Desulfocurvus vexinensis DSM 17965: one gene and its partner. The main gene of each other region encodes a partner of the protein of the gene in region 2 in a complex. Links are inferred from orthologs where the notes say so. Each region holds a gene or a part of one and is shown on either strand. Other genes may lie near its edges.

Region 1 (7,125 bases), on a different replicon or contig from region 2:
CTGGCCCGGGGCCCGGCGCCGCAGCGTGAACCTCGTGCTGGTGGGCGACCAGGGCCCGAGCAACGACCCGCGCCTGGCTTTCGCCCTGGGGGCCAACGTCTTCCTGGCCCAGGCCGACGAGGCCCAGGCAGGGGACTTGCTGGAAGGGGCCCTGACAGGGTATGGGTTGCACTACCAGCTCATGGCGGCCGCCCGCAAACAGGTTGAAGGATAACCGAAGGAGCCAATGGACCCCAACGTCACGACCCTCCAGTCGCGCCTGTTGAACTGCCTGGAGACGATCATCGAGCTTGAACGGGACATCGAGCGCCTGGAGCTCGGTCACGTCCTTTTGGCGGAGTTCAACCAGCTCAAGACCTTCATGGAACGCATCGATCAGGTCGCGGTCGAGGAGGACGACGTGCGCCGCATCGAGGCCGCCACGTCCAATTTCCTGGACGAGCTCAGGGTGCCCCTGGGCCTGTCGCGCGAGGGTGGCGGCAAGGACCGCCCCATGCACTGAAGCCATGGCCAGACGTTGGATCATCCTGGGATTTCTGCTTGTTCTGAACGCCGTCCTCGGCTATCGCCTGGTTGCGGGCGAAACCGGGGTGTTCGCCTACCTTGAGTTGCGCCAGCGCCACGAGGAGATGGAGCACCGCCTGCACCGCGCCGAGGACAGCACCCGCGACCTGTCGCGGGAGATACGCCTGCTCAAGGCGGACCGGGAGTATCTGGAAAGCCGCATCCGCGTGCGGATGAACTACGTGGGGCAGGGCGAGACCCTGTACCTCTTCCCCGACGAGGGAGGGACGACCTCCCCGCAAGATCCTCTGGGGGCCGGACAGGATGATGACGAAAATTAACTGGTTCAAGGAAGTCCTGGAGCTGGAGCCCGGCTCGAAGGTCTTTTTCCCGCTGGCGCGGCTGTACTTCGAGGACGGGAACCACGCCGAGGCCATGAGCACCCTGCGCCAGGGCCTGTCGCGCAATCCGGACCACATCGAGGCCCGCTTCCTGCTGGTGGAGATCCTCTCCCGCCTGGGCCGCGCCGACGAGGCGGCCCAGGAGGTGCGCACCATCACCGCCATGCTCTCGCGCTATCCGGCCTTCTGGAAGGTCTGGGCCGAGAGCGCCGCCCCGGCCTCCAAGGATTCGGCCATGGCCCTGTCCTTTCTGGCGGCCAGCTTCCAGGGCGCGGCGCTGTCCTGGTCGCAGGTCATCGAAAAAGGCCTGGACGCGCTGTTCCGGGGCAACGGCGCGCCCCTGGCCCCCGGGGCCGGGGCCGCAGAGGCGGGCGGGGCGGCCCCGGATGAAGACGCCCAGCCCCAGCGCCGCCGCAAGGCCGCGCCCGCAAAGCGCGCCGCCGATGCCGACGCGACCATCCGCACCCGGACCATGGCCGACCTGCTGGCCGACCAGGGCGATTTCCAGGGCGCGCTGGACATCTATACCGAGCTGGCCGACAAGGCCGCAGGCCATGAGGCCGACGAGCTGGAAGCGCTCATCGAGAAGATGCGCCTGAAGCTGCGCCGGGGCCCCGGGGCCGACGCTCCGGACGCCGCCGCCCTGCGGGACGGCGCAGACCAGGACGACCTGCCGGACGAGGGCCCGGACCAGGACGAGGACCGCGCCACGGCGCCCTCCGGCGGCCTGCCCGGCAAGGACAAGCTCCTGGAAACTCTGGAAGCCCTGGCCGAGCGCCTGGAGGCCCGGGCGGCCCACTAGGCCGCGTGGCCTCGCGCCCGGCGCTGCACGAGCGGGCCGCGGGCGGCTGCGGGCCAAGTTTCCCTTGCTGAATTGCCCAGACTTTGGCACACCTGCGGGGAGCCGCCGCCGCGCGGCCCGTTGCCCTGCACCACGCCCAGACGAGGGGTTGGAACTTGAAACGCTTCTTCGCTGTTGTCGCCTTGACCGCCGCCCTGGGCCTGCTTCCGGGCTGCGAGACCCTGGACAAGACCTGGTCGGCCACCAAGACGACGACCCACAAGTACTACAAGGGCTACCTCAACACCGACCCCAGCATCGACTACGAGGCCCGGGACTGGACCTCCAGCGAGGCCAAGCTCGCCGAGCTGTTCGCCCCGGTGGACAAACCCGCCCACACCCTGGCCATCGCCCTCAACCGCCAGGATGCCTTCCCCGGGGACGCTTGGGTCCAGACCTTGTTCGCCGACTATCCCTGGATGAGCGGGCTGGTGGTGGCGACCCTGGATGGCGAAATCGTCATGCAGCGCCCCGAGACAGCCCTCAAGCCCCTGAATTTCGCACCGCTGCTGGCCCACGGCGAGGCCCTGGCCGACCGCAGGCTGCGCGCCCATGTGGACATGACGCCCCTGGGCCCGGAGGTCTACATGGCCACGGGCATGTTCCGGGGCAACGAGCTGGTGGGCGCCATCATGGTCCATTTCGACATCCGCAACCTCCTGGAATTCAGCCCCGAGCCCGGGGCGCTGGTGGTGGTCACCGCCGAGCAGACCCTCTGGGCCGGAGCGGACGACGCCGCCACCCAGGCCGTGCGCGCCCAGCCCTGGGCCGAGATCCTCGCCGACGAGAGCCATGGCCGCTTCACCGCCGATGGACGGGAATACATCTGGCTGTGCCGCTTCCTGGGCGACCTCAAGCTGGTCTACGCCACCGCGGCGGTGGAGGACGAGGAGTCCTCCGGGTTCTCCTTCTTCGGGCTGTTCTAGCCCGCTTAGCCGGGCCGTCCTGCCGGGGCGGCCCGCCGCGTCCGCTCTTTCCTTCTTTTTTCACGCCCCAGGGGGGCGGATTGCCACGTCGGCTTTACTGCCGCCCGGCGCTGGTTTATGACAAGCCGTTGCGCGCGGTGCGCAACGCGTCGCATCGCCAACGGAGGTCACGCATGCGCCAGGTCACGGTCACCGAGCATCTGCTGCAGCACCAGAAGAAATCCCCCATGGCCACGGGCCGGTTCACCCTGCTGCTCAACGAGCTGATCCTTTCGGCCAAGCTCATCTCGCGCGAGGTGACCAAGGCCGGGCTGGTGGACGTGCTCGGCTTCACCGGCGAAACCAACGTCCAGGGCGAGAAGGTGCGCAAGCTCGACGAGTTCGCCAACAACGTGCTCATCCACCGCCTGCGCCGCTCGGGCGTGCTGTGCGCCATGGCCTCCGAGGAGAACGGCGACCTGATCCAGGTTTCCGGCGACCTGCCCCACGGCGACTACATCCTGATTTTCGACCCCCTGGACGGCTCGTCGAACATCGATGTCAACGTGAGCATCGGCACCATCTTTTCCATTTATCGCCGTCCGCTGCACAAGAGCCCCGGGGCGCCCTCCCTGGCCGAGGTGCTCCAGCGCTGCGACAAGCAGGTGGCCGCCGGGTATTTCATCTACGGCTCCTCGACCATGATGGTCTACACCACGGGCAACGGCGTCCACGGCTTCACCCTGGACCCCAGCGTGGGCGAATTCCTGCTCTCGCACCCGGACATGAAGATTCCCGAAAGCGGGCGCATCTATTCGGTCAACGAGTCGTACTGGAACTCCTGGGACACGGCGACCCAAAGCGCCGTCACCCACTTCCGCAATGCGAAAAACGCCCGCGGCAAGCCCTATTCCTCGCGCTACATCGGCTCGCTGGTGGCCGACTTCCACCGCAACCTGCTCTACGGCGGCATCTTCATGTATCCCGCCCGGCGCGGCGAGGACGGCTCCTACTCGGGCAAGCTGCGCCTGACCTGCGAGGCCGCGCCCATGGCCTTCATCGTGGAGCAGGCGGGCGGCATGGCCACCGACGGGGTCAACCGCATCATGGAATACACGCCCACCGAGCTGCACCAGCGGGTGCCGCTGTTCGTGGGCTCGCTCGAAGACGTGCGCGCGGTGCGCGAGATCATGCTGCGGGGTGGGTGTGACACTGTGCCTGGGCGTTGAGACCTCCTGCGACGAAACGGCCCTGGCCCTGGTGCGCGACGGCCAGCTGCTGGCCCAGCGCATCGCCACCCAGGTCGGGGCCCACGCGGTGTTCGGCGGGGTAGTGCCCGAGCTGGCCTCGCGCGAGCACCTGCGCGCCCTGGGGCCGCTGCTGGACGGCCTTGTGGCCGACACGGGCGTGGCCTTGGGCGAGCTGGACGCCGTGTGCGTGGCGCGCGGCCCGGGGCTGCTGGGCAGCCTGCTGGTGGGCATGAGCCTGGCCAAGGGCCTCGTGCTGGCCACGGGCGCGGCCCTGGTGGGCGTGAACCACCTCTGGGCCCACCTGCTGGCCCCGGCCCTGGAGCGGCCCATGGCCTTCCCGGCCCTGGGGCTGCTCGTTTCCGGCGGGCACACCCAGACCTACCGCATGGACAACCCCGTGGCCTTCACCACCCTGGGCCGGACCCTGGACGACGCGGCGGGCGAGGCCTTCGACAAGGCCGCCAAGACCCTGAACCTGCCGTACCCCGGCGGGCGGTTCATCGACGTGCTCGGCCAGCTGGCCGAGGCGGACCCGGCGCTCTTCCCCCGGCCCTACGTGGCCAACGACAACCTGGACTTCAGCTTCTCGGGCCTGAAGACGGCCATGGTCAACCACGTGGCGGCCAACCCGGACCTGCGCGCCCCGGCCCTGGTGGACGACCTGGACGCTTTGGTGGCGGCGCTACGCGCCCGGGGCGCCCTGGAGCCCCTGGCCCGGGCCTGCGCCTCGTACAACCTGGCCGTGGCCGACACGCTACGCATCAAGACCGCCCGTGCCCTGGACGCCAGCCCGGGGGTGCGCTCCCTGGTGGTCGCGGGGGGCGTGGCGGCCAACGGCATGGTCCGCGCGGCCATGACCGCCCTGGCCCGCGAGCGCGGGCTGGACATCGTGCTGCCGTCCCTGGCGCTGTGCACCGACAACGCGGCCATGATCGCCCTGGCCGGGGAGTATCTCTTCAAGGCCGGATACCGCCACGGGCTGGACCTGGAGGCCGTGCCCCGGGGCCGGAGCATCCCCTGGGACTACCTGCAAGGGGCGCCTGGCCAGGCCCGGGCCGGTGGCGATTGGACTCTTGACACCCGGACGGGGCGCCCTTAGGGTTGAGAGACTCAGGCAAGGTTTTGCGGGCGGGCCCCGGGAGCTTTGCAGGGGGCGAATTTTTTTGCTGCCGCTTCCGGCGGACGGTGGAACCGGTAAGAACGACAAAGGAGTACGATATGGCTTTGCAGGTTTCCGACGGCAATTTCGAGTCCGAAGTGTTGCAGTGCGATCTGCCCGTGCTGGTGGATTTCTGGGCTCCGTGGTGCGGCCCCTGCAGGGCCATGGGCCCGGTCGTGGACGAGCTGGCCACCGAGTTCGCCGGGCAGGTCAAGGTCGCCAAGATGAACGTGGACGAGAACCAGGCCACCCCCAGCAAGTACGGCATCCGCGCCATCCCGACCCTCATTCTCTACAAGAACGGCGAGGTCGTGGAGCAGGTCACGGGCGCCGTGTCCAAGAGCAGCATCAAGGAAATGCTCAGTTCCAAGCTGTAGGTCGGCTCCGGTTCTGTTTTCCCGGGCGGCACCGGCGCCAGCCGGGCCGCCCTTTTTTCATGTGGCGGCAAAGGGTTGCCCGTGGCCGGGGGCGGTTTTTTTCCGGGCTTGACCGCAAGGCCACTGGTTGGGTACGAACCTTTCGGATGAGCTTCGCCCACAGCGCCTGGGCGCGTCCGTGGACCGGGCATCCCGCCCGGACGGGCAACACCGCGCAACGGTACACATGAACAGAATCCCTCGCCTCCTGGCCGTGATGGTGATGCTCCTTGGCCTTTCCGGCTGCGGCTACATCGACTACTTCCTGCTGCCCCCCCCCGAGGACACGGCGCAGGAGCTGTACGAAGCCGGGGCGGAGGCCATGCAGGACAAGGACTACATGCAGGCCGCGGAGTACTTCCAGCGCCTCAAGGACCGCTATCCCTTCAGCCCCTATACGGCCCGGGCCGAGATCGGCCTGGGCGACGCCTACTTCCTGGCCGAGCAGTATATCCCCGCTTCCGACGCCTACGTGGAGTTCGAGGCGCGGCACCCGCGCCACGAGATGATCGAGTACGTGCTCTTCCAGATCGGCATGGCCAACTACAAGAGCGCCACGGCCATCGACCGGCCCATGGACCGCATCGACTCGGCCATCGAATATTTCCGGCGCGTGGTCGAGGAGTACCCCGACGGCAAGTACGCGCCCCAGGCCCGGGACTACATCGTCGAGTGCCGCCGCAAGCACGCCGAGCACGAGATCTTCGTGGCCGACTTCTACTGGAACCTCGAGCGCTACGGCGCCGCCTGGACCCGCTACCGCCACGTGGCCGACAATTACGCCGACCTGCCCGAGGTGGTGGCCTACGCCGAGCAGCGGGCCAAGGTGGCCTACCTGCGCCACCAGCAGGGCGCGTCCGACAAGGAACGCGAACGCGAACAGGGCAGCTGGAAGCAGTGGTTCGAGTGGCTGTAGGGTGATGCACCTGGAAAACGGCCCTCAAAGGGCCGTTTTTTTCTTGGCGCCCGGCCTGCCGGGCGCCCGGCACGGGGAGGGCAGGGCATGAGCCAAGGATATTTCCCGCGGTGGGCCGAGGAACTCGCGGTGCCCGACGAGGCGTTCGCCCGGGCCTATGCGGCTCTGGACGGCACGCGCCGCGCCTGGATCAAGAAGACCATCGCCCAGGTCCACGCCCTGGCGGGGCCCATGGCCGACCCCCTGGGCGAGCACGGCGTGATCCATCGCCAGGGCTTCGCCTCGCGCCTGCGCGTCGCGCCCCGGGACTGCGCGGTGCTCTTCCTGGACGACTCCTGCGCCTCGGCCCCGCAGGCCGTGGCCGCCGCCGTGCCCATGCTGCTGTCCGGGGTGCCCAACCTGTGCGCCGTGCGCGTGCACGCCGGGCCGCCCGCCGCCGACGACGTGCTGGCCGCCCTGGAACTGGCAGGCCTGGAGACGGTCTTCCACCTGGACGAGGCCCAGGCGCGCCAGTTCATGACCTTCCTGGTCAACGGCGGCTCGGCAGTGGCGCTGTTCCTCGGCCAGGGCCAGGCCCTGGACGGCTTGCGCACGGCTGCGGGCTACGCCGCCCCGCCCCTGCGCCTGTGGCGGCCCTTCGCCGTGGAGCGGGTAGGCGTGCTGGCCGGGCCCGGCTGCAACTGGGACTGGCCGACCCTGGCCTGGGTCCACGCCTGCGCCACGGTGGACGTCT
Region 2 (6,941 bases):
TGCTGGGTCTGCTCGTTGAACTTGGTCAGGTTGATGAGCGCGGTGCGCACCTCGTTGATCTTGTCCACGAAGCCGCGCACGTTCTCCAGGATGGCCGCGTCGTCGTTGGCGACGGTGATGACCGAGGTGCCGGGGTCCTTGACGGTGAAGGTCAGGCCTTCCACCACGTCGGCCACGGTGTTGGAGGTGGAGTCGATGGCCAGTCCGTCCACGGTGAACTGGGCGTTCTGGGCGGTCTGGGTGTTGGTCCAGCTGGCGGCGCCGAAGCCCGCCAGGGTCGTGCCCGCGCCGATGTCCACGGTGTTGTCGGCGCCCATGTCCAGGCCGCGCACCTGCAGGTGGTAGGTCGAGCCGTTGTAGACGATGCTGGCGCGCACCCCGGGGTTGTCGGGGTCCTTGTTGATCTGGTTGACCAGGGCTTCCAGGGTCGTGCCCGCGGCCACGTCGATGGACATGGTCTGGGGGGAGGCGGTGCCGTAGGTCAGCTCCAGCACGCCATCGGCCCCGGCGACGCTGGCGGTCTTGCTGGCGAAGCCGGTGGCCAGGTTGGTCTGGATGTCGGTCCTGGCGATCTGGGTCACGACCACGGTGTGCGTGGCGCTGACGGCGGTGCTGGAGGCCGTGGCGGTGGCCACGGTGGCGTTGGACGCGCCCACGTTCTTGATGAAGAACTCGTCCATGGTGTCCATGCCCTGCATGTGCGTCTTGAGCCCCAGGAGCATGGTGTTGAGCTCCTTGAAGGCGATCTGCTTGTTTTCCCAGTCGGTGCGCCAGGTGATGAGCCGCTGCTTGTGCACGCTCTGGGCCTGGACCATGGCATCGATGATGGAGTCGAAGTCCGTGCCGTTGCCAAGGCCGGTGAAGTGGATCGCTCCTGAGCTGAGATAGTCGCCGGGCATGTCGCGTCGCTCCTCACGTGCAAAAAATTCCTGGCCAGAGGTCGCCGCCCAGGCGGCTGCAAGGTTGGTGCCAGGAAACAGCCAGCCGGGCCGCGCCGGAGGGGCGCGGCCCGGGCAGGCGGCCCGGGGCGGGGCGCAGGGGGCCCCGGGCGGCTAGCCGCCGAGCAGCTGCATGGCCAGACGCGGCAGGCTGTTGGCTTGGGCCAGCATGGCCACCGCGGACTGGGTCAGGATCTGCTGGCGCACGAATTCGGTCATCTCCAGGGCCACGTCCGCGTCGGAGATGCGCGACTCCGAGGCCTGGAGGTTCTCGGCCTGGACCTCCAGGTTGGTGATGGTGTTCTCCAGCCTGTTTTGCAGCGCGCCGAGGCTGGCCCGGATGTTGTCCTTGGAGACGATGGCCTCGTTGAGGGCGTCCAGGGCGTTCTGCGCGGCGGACTGGGTGGAGATGGAGTAGCCTGCGCCCGCCGGGGCCTGGTTGCCCACGCCCAGGGCCGAGGCCGTGGCCGTGTTGATCTGGATGTAGTAGTAGTCCTCCGAGCAGTCGTTGCCCGTGCCGAAGTGGATCTTCATCTTGCCCGTGGGCATGATCCCCGAGCCGTCGTGCGTGCTCCCGGAGAGGTTGCCGTTGAGCAGGTAGATGCCGTTGAAGTCCGTGGCGTTGGCGATACGGGTGATTTCCGAGGCCATGGCCTGGTACTCGGAGTCGATGAGCAGGCGCTGGTCGGAGTTGTACGTTCCCGTGGCCGCCTGTTCCGCCAGCTCCTTCATGCGGATCAGCTTCTCGTCGATGACGCCCAGGGCGCCGTCGGCGGTCTGGAGCAGCGAGATGGCGTCGTTGGCGTTGCGGGCGCCCTGGTGCAGGGCCGCGATTTCCGAACGCATGATTTCGCGCACGGCCATGCCCGCCGCGTCGTCGGCGGCGGTGCCGATGCGCAGCCCGGACGACAGCCGGCGGACCGACGTGCCGAGCGCCCCGAAGGAGTTGCTCAGGTTCCTGGCGGCGTTGATCGCCATCAGGTTTGTGTTGATGACCAGAGACATGCCACTTTCCTCCATGAAAGTCTGTTCTCTGCGCCCGGCGTCCCTGCCGGGTTATGCATAAGGCCCACGGGGCGCCGCCTGGCTGTCCTTGCCGGGCTGTGTCCGCGTGTTGCAGGTCTCATCGGCGGGGCGGAGGTGTGGCTTTAGGGGGCGGGTGCGATTTGGTGCGTCCTGCCCTGGGGGCGCGGGGCAGTGGGCGCAGCTGGCGCGCGGGCAGCGGGGGCGCGGGGGCCGGGGCGGAAGCGGGAAACGGCGCCAGGGGCGCGGCTGGCGGGGGGCAGGGGCCAGGGACGCGGGCGGAACGGGCCGGGCTGGCGTGGGGCTCAGGCCTGCGGGGCGTCCAGGCGCGAGGTGGCCTCGTCCAGCTGGCGGCGGGCGCTGGCGGGGTCCAGGCCCCGGCTGGCGGCAATGGCCGCGAGGTTGTCCTCGGCGTCGCTGGCGCGCAGGTACAGGGGCTCGGGGGGCTCGGGGCCGAAGGCGGCGGCCTGCGCGGCGCGGGCCAGCACATGGGGCAGGGGCTGGTCGAAGCGCGTGTCGGGCAGGGCCATGCCGGGCAGGGCGGCGTCGAAGAACGCGGCGTTGTTGCGCAGCCCGCTGCCCAGGGCGCGGCAGGGCCCGGGCAGGGCCCCCAGGGCCCGGGCGGCGGCCTCCAGGCTCATGGGCGCGGGCCCGGCCAGGGGCGCGGCCTGGGGCATGGCGAAGGGCTGCATGTAGACCTGGCCCGTGCGCGAATGGGTGACGACCGCCAGGGTGCCGCCAAGCAGCGGCGCGGGCCCGGCGGCCAGCAGGGGCAGGTAGTCCAGCCCGGCCAGGGGCAGGCCCGCCGCCCGGGCCAGGCCCAGGGCCAGGGCCATGGTCATGCGCAGCCCGGTGAAGCTGCCCGGCCCGCGCACCACGGCCACCCCGGTCAGCTCCGCCGCCGTCAGGCCCAGGGCGTCCAGCAGGCCCGCCAGGGCCGGGGCCGTGTGCTGCATGGCGCGCCCTCCCACGGCCAGCTCCTGGGCGGCGAGCACGGCGCCGTCCTGGGCCAGCACGAGCTGGAGGCGCTCCTCGGCGCCGCACAGCACCAGGGCCGGGCGCAGCTCGGGAGTCTGGGGGCGTTTGCGGGCCACGGCGTCAGGACGGCGCGGTGAACAGCCGCAGGATGTCGTTGAAGATGGCCAGGCCCATGAGCGCCACCAGGAACACGATGCCCAGGCGCGTGGTCATGATCTGCCAGCGCTCGGGCACCGGGCGGCGGAAGATCATCTCCAGGGAGAAGAACAGGATGTGCCCGCCGTCCAGCACGGGGATGGGGAAGAGGTTGATGAGCCCCAGGTTCACGCTGATGATGGCCGTGAGCAGCAACACGCTGACGATGCCCTGCTCGGCGCCCTGGCTCACGAGCTGGGCGATCATGATCGGCCCGCCCACTGTCTCCAGGGGGATGACGCGCTCCACGATCTTGACCAGGGCCTTGAAGGTCAGCACGATGTAGCCCCAGGTGTCCCTGGCGCCCTCGATGAAGGCCGCGCCCGCGTGCATGGGCAGGGTGGCCAGCTCGCCCGCCGAGCCCACGCCGAGCATGGGCGTGGTGATGGTCTCCCCGAAGATGGAGCGCCGCTCGGACAGGCGCGGGGTCACGTCCAGGACCAGGACGGCGCCGTCGCGCTCCACGGTCAGCGCGATGGGCTGGCCCTGGTTGGCGGCGATGCGCTCGGTCATGTCGTTCCAGAAGTGCACGGTCACGCCGTCCAGGGCGGCGATGTGGTCGCCGGGCAGCACGCCCGCGGCCTCGGCGGCGCTGCCCGCCTGCACGCTGCCCACGGTGGTGGCCAGCTCGGTCTTGCCCGCCGTGGCGTAGATGCCAAACAGCACCACCCAGGCCAGCACGAAGTTGAACACCGGCCCGGCGGCGACCACGAGCATGCGGTGCAGCGGCGGGCGCAGGGCGAAGTTTTCGGCGGCGGTGAAGCCGTCGGGCTGGTCGTCCTGGGCGGACTCGCCCACCAGCTGCACGTAGCCGCCCAGGGGGATGAGCGAAAGCTGGTAGCGCGTGCGGCCTCGGTCGAAGGCCAGCAGCCGGGGCCCGAAGCCCAGGGAGAAGGTCTTGACCCCGATGCCCAGCAGCCGGGCGACCAGGAAATGGCCCAGCTCGTGGAAGAAGATCAGCGCTCCAAGAACGAGGATGACGGCGAAGGCACCTTGCATCGCGGGGGGTCTCCAGTATGCGGCCCGGCCCCGGCGGGGGCGGGGGGCGGCGTCAGGGGTTGGCGGCCCAGGCGCGGACCGTGGCGCGGGTGGCGCCGTCCAGCTCCAGGATGGCTTCCAGGCTGTCCACGGGCCGGGGCTGGTGGGCTTCCAGGGCCCGGCCCACCAGGGCGGGGATGTCCAGGAAGCCGATCTGCCCGGCCAGGAACAGTTCCACGGCCACCTCGTTGGCGGCGTTCACGGCCACGGGGTGGCTCGGGCCCGCGGCTAGGGCCTGGAAGGCGTAGGCCAGGCAAGGAAAGATATCTAATGCCGGGGCTTCGAAGGTCAAGTGCCCGGCGCGCACCAGGTCCAGCGGCTCCAGGGACAGCGCGGCCCGCTCGGGCCAGCACAGGGCGTAGGCGATGGCGATGCGCATGTCCGGCGGGCCGAGGTGCGCGAGCACCGAGCGGTCGTGGTATTCCACCAGCGAGTGGACGATGCTTTGCGGATGGACCACCACCTCGATGGCCTCCGGCCCCAGGCCGAAGAGGTGCGCGGCCTCGATGACCTCCAGGCCCTTGTTCATCAGGGTCGCCGAGTCCACGCTGATCTTGGCGCCCATGGACCAGTTGGGGTGGGCCAGGGCCTGGGCGCGGGTGACGCGGGCCAGCTCCGCGCGGCCCTTGCCCCGGAAGGGCCCGCCCGAGGCCGTGAGGATCAGGCGGCGCACATGGCGCGGGTCGTGTCCGGCCAGGGCCTGGAACAGGGCGTTGTGCTCCGAGTCCACGGGCAGGATCATGGCTCCGGAGGCGTGGCATTCCTGGCGGAACAGATGCCCGGCCAGCACCAGGGCCTCCTTGTTGGCCAGGGCGATGACCTTGCCCGCGCGGGCGGCGGCCAGGGCCGGGGGCAGCCCCGCCGCGCCTACCTGGGCCGCCAGCACCGTGTCGGCCTCTGGCAGGGTGGCCAGCTCGACGTAGGCTTCGGGGCCGACGAGGATCTCGGGGGCGTAGCCTGCGGGCAGCAGGGCGCGCAGCTCCCCGGCGGCCTCGGCGGTGAGCACCGCCAGCCGGGGCGGGCGCAGGGCAGCGGCCTGCGCGGCCAGCAGGGCGGCGTTGCGCGCCCCGGCCAGGGCCAGGACCTCGAAGCGCCCCGGATGCTCGGCCACCACGCGCAGCGCGCTGACGCCGATGGACCCGGTGCTGCCCAGGACCACCAGCCGCCTGGGGCCGCCGGGCCGGGGAACGAGGGGCGAGATGTAGCGCATGGCGGGGCCTAGTTGGCGGCGCCGCGGAAGAAGTGGAACACGGCGTCCAGCCCCGCGTAGGTGGCCACGGCCAGCAGCAGGCTGTCGATGCGGTCGAGCACGCCGCCGTGGCCGGGCAGCAGGGTGCCCGAGTCCTTGACGCCCAGGCGGCGCTTGAGGGCCGACTCGAAGAAGTCGCCGAACTGGGAGGAGACGTTCAGCCCCGCGCCCAGCAGGGCCCACATCCACCACGGCCTGCCCGCCCCGGCCCCGGCCAGCCAGAATTCGTCCACCGCCCCGGCCAGCAGGCAGACGCCCACGCTGGTGGTCATTCCGCCCAGGCTGCCCGCCCAGGTCTTCTTGGGGCTGACCCGGGGCCAGATCTTCGGGCCGCCGATGAGCGACCCGGCGTAGAAGGCCCCGGTGTCCGAGGCGAATGTCGCCAGCAGCACCAGGATGATCTCCATGCGCTCGAAGCCCAGCAGGAACTGGAGCATCACCGGCAGGTAGAGCAGGCCCGTGAGCAGCACCGAGGCCCGGCCGTAGGAGGACTCCTCGCCCTGGTCCTCGGGGCGCTCGGCGTAGCGGCACAGGAACCACAGGTTGCAGACCCAGAAGGCGCCGATGAGCGCGCCCAGGATCATCCAGGGCTGCCCGGTCTTGCCGGCGTAGAGGATGAGCACGCCCAGGGCCAGGCCCGCCGCCTTGAGCGGGGCGTGGCGCCCGCCGCTCCAGAACATGCTGTAGAACTCCCACAGCCCCGCGCTGGACAGCGCCGCCAGCAGGACGAACTCGGGCCAGCCCCGCAGGGTGATGGCCAGGGCCAGCAGCGGCAGCAGGATGAGCGCCGTGGTCACGCGTTTCTTGTGCGAGTCGGACAGGGGCATGGTTGCGGGCGCCTCGTCAGGGGGTTGGGCCGATCTGTTCGGCGGTCTTGCCGAAGCGGCGCTTGCGCGTGGCGTAGTCGGCCAGGGCCTTGTCCAGCTCGGCGGCGTCGAAGTCGGGCCACAGGGTCGGGGTGAAATACAGCTCGGAATACGCGCACTGGAACAGCAGGTAGTTGGACAGCCGCAGCTCGCCGCTGGTGCGGATGATCAGGTCCGGGTCGGGCTGGCCTGCGGTGTAGAGGCGCTCGGCCAGGGCCTGTTCGGTGATCTGGGCGGGGGCCAGGCCGTCCTGGACCATGCGCCGGGCGGCGCGCACGATCTCGTCGCGCCCGGAGTAGTTCAGGGCCAGGTTGAGGACCATGGCCCGGCCCTTGGCCGTGCGGGCCACGGTGTGGGCCAGGGCCTTGCGCGTGAGCAGCGGCAGGGCGTCCATGTCGCCCAGCACGTTCAGGCGGATGTCCTGGGCCAGCAGGGTGTCCAGCTCCTTGTCCAGGAAGCGGCGCATCAGCTCGAAGAGCGACTCCACCTCGTCCTTGGGGCGGCCCCAGTTCTCGCGCGAGAAGGCGTACAGGGTGACGTGGCCGATGCCCAGCTCGCGGCAGCGGGCGACGAAGGCCCGCGCGGCGGTGGTTCCGGCGGTGTGGCCCTGGCTGCGGGTCAGGCCCCGGGCCTGGGCCCAGCGGCCGTTGCCGT

The links.
Region 1: the proteins of tsaB (region 2) and tsaD are in contact, whole or in part, in a solved structure (PDB 4WQ4), measured with the Escherichia coli proteins. The link is inferred for Desulfocurvus vexinensis DSM 17965 from one-to-one orthologs.

The regions. Positions count from the first base shown.
Region 1 is NZ_JAEX01000002.1:511,613-518,737, forward strand. Bases 2,930-5,928 are described here. They hold tsaD (tRNA (adenosine(37)-N6)-threonylcarbamoyltransferase complex transferase subunit TsaD), read left to right. Parts: upstream 2,930-3,857; coding sequence 3,858-5,000; downstream 5,001-5,928. Other genes in these bases: fbp (class 1 fructose-bisphosphatase), read left to right, coding at 2,930-3,880; trxA (thioredoxin), read left to right, coding at 5,120-5,437; G495_RS0105335 (outer membrane protein assembly factor BamD), read left to right, coding at 5,664-5,928. In the rest of the region: G495_RS0105295 (response regulator transcription factor), read left to right, coding at 1-214; G495_RS0105300 (hypothetical protein), read left to right, coding at 227-502; G495_RS0105305 (FtsB family cell division protein), read left to right, coding at 507-845; G495_RS0105310 (tetratricopeptide repeat protein), read left to right, coding at 829-1,707; G495_RS0105315 (hypothetical protein), read left to right, coding at 1,863-2,672; more of fbp, read left to right, coding at 2,846-2,929; more of G495_RS0105335, read left to right, coding at 5,929-6,392; G495_RS0105340 (hypothetical protein), read left to right, coding at 6,480-7,125.
Region 2 is NZ_JAEX01000001.1:371,814-378,754, forward strand. Bases 1,162-3,976 are described here. They hold tsaB (tRNA (adenosine(37)-N6)-threonylcarbamoyltransferase complex dimerization subunit type 1 TsaB), read right to left. Parts: upstream 3,056-3,976; coding sequence 2,267-3,055; downstream 1,162-2,266. Other genes in these bases: G495_RS0101710 (flagellin N-terminal helical domain-containing protein), read right to left, coding at 1,162-1,943; rseP (RIP metalloprotease RseP), read right to left, coding at 3,060-3,976. In the rest of the region: flagellar filament capping protein FliD, read right to left, coding at 1-899; more of G495_RS0101710, read right to left, coding at 1,053-1,161; more of rseP, read right to left, coding at 3,977-4,133; dxr (1-deoxy-D-xylulose-5-phosphate reductoisomerase), read right to left, coding at 4,186-5,382; G495_RS0101730 (phosphatidate cytidylyltransferase), read right to left, coding at 5,391-6,248; uppS (polyprenyl diphosphate synthase), read right to left, coding at 6,265-6,941. UniProt on the Escherichia coli protein: Required for the formation of a threonylcarbamoyl group on adenosine at position 37 (t(6)A37) in tRNAs that read codons beginning with adenine.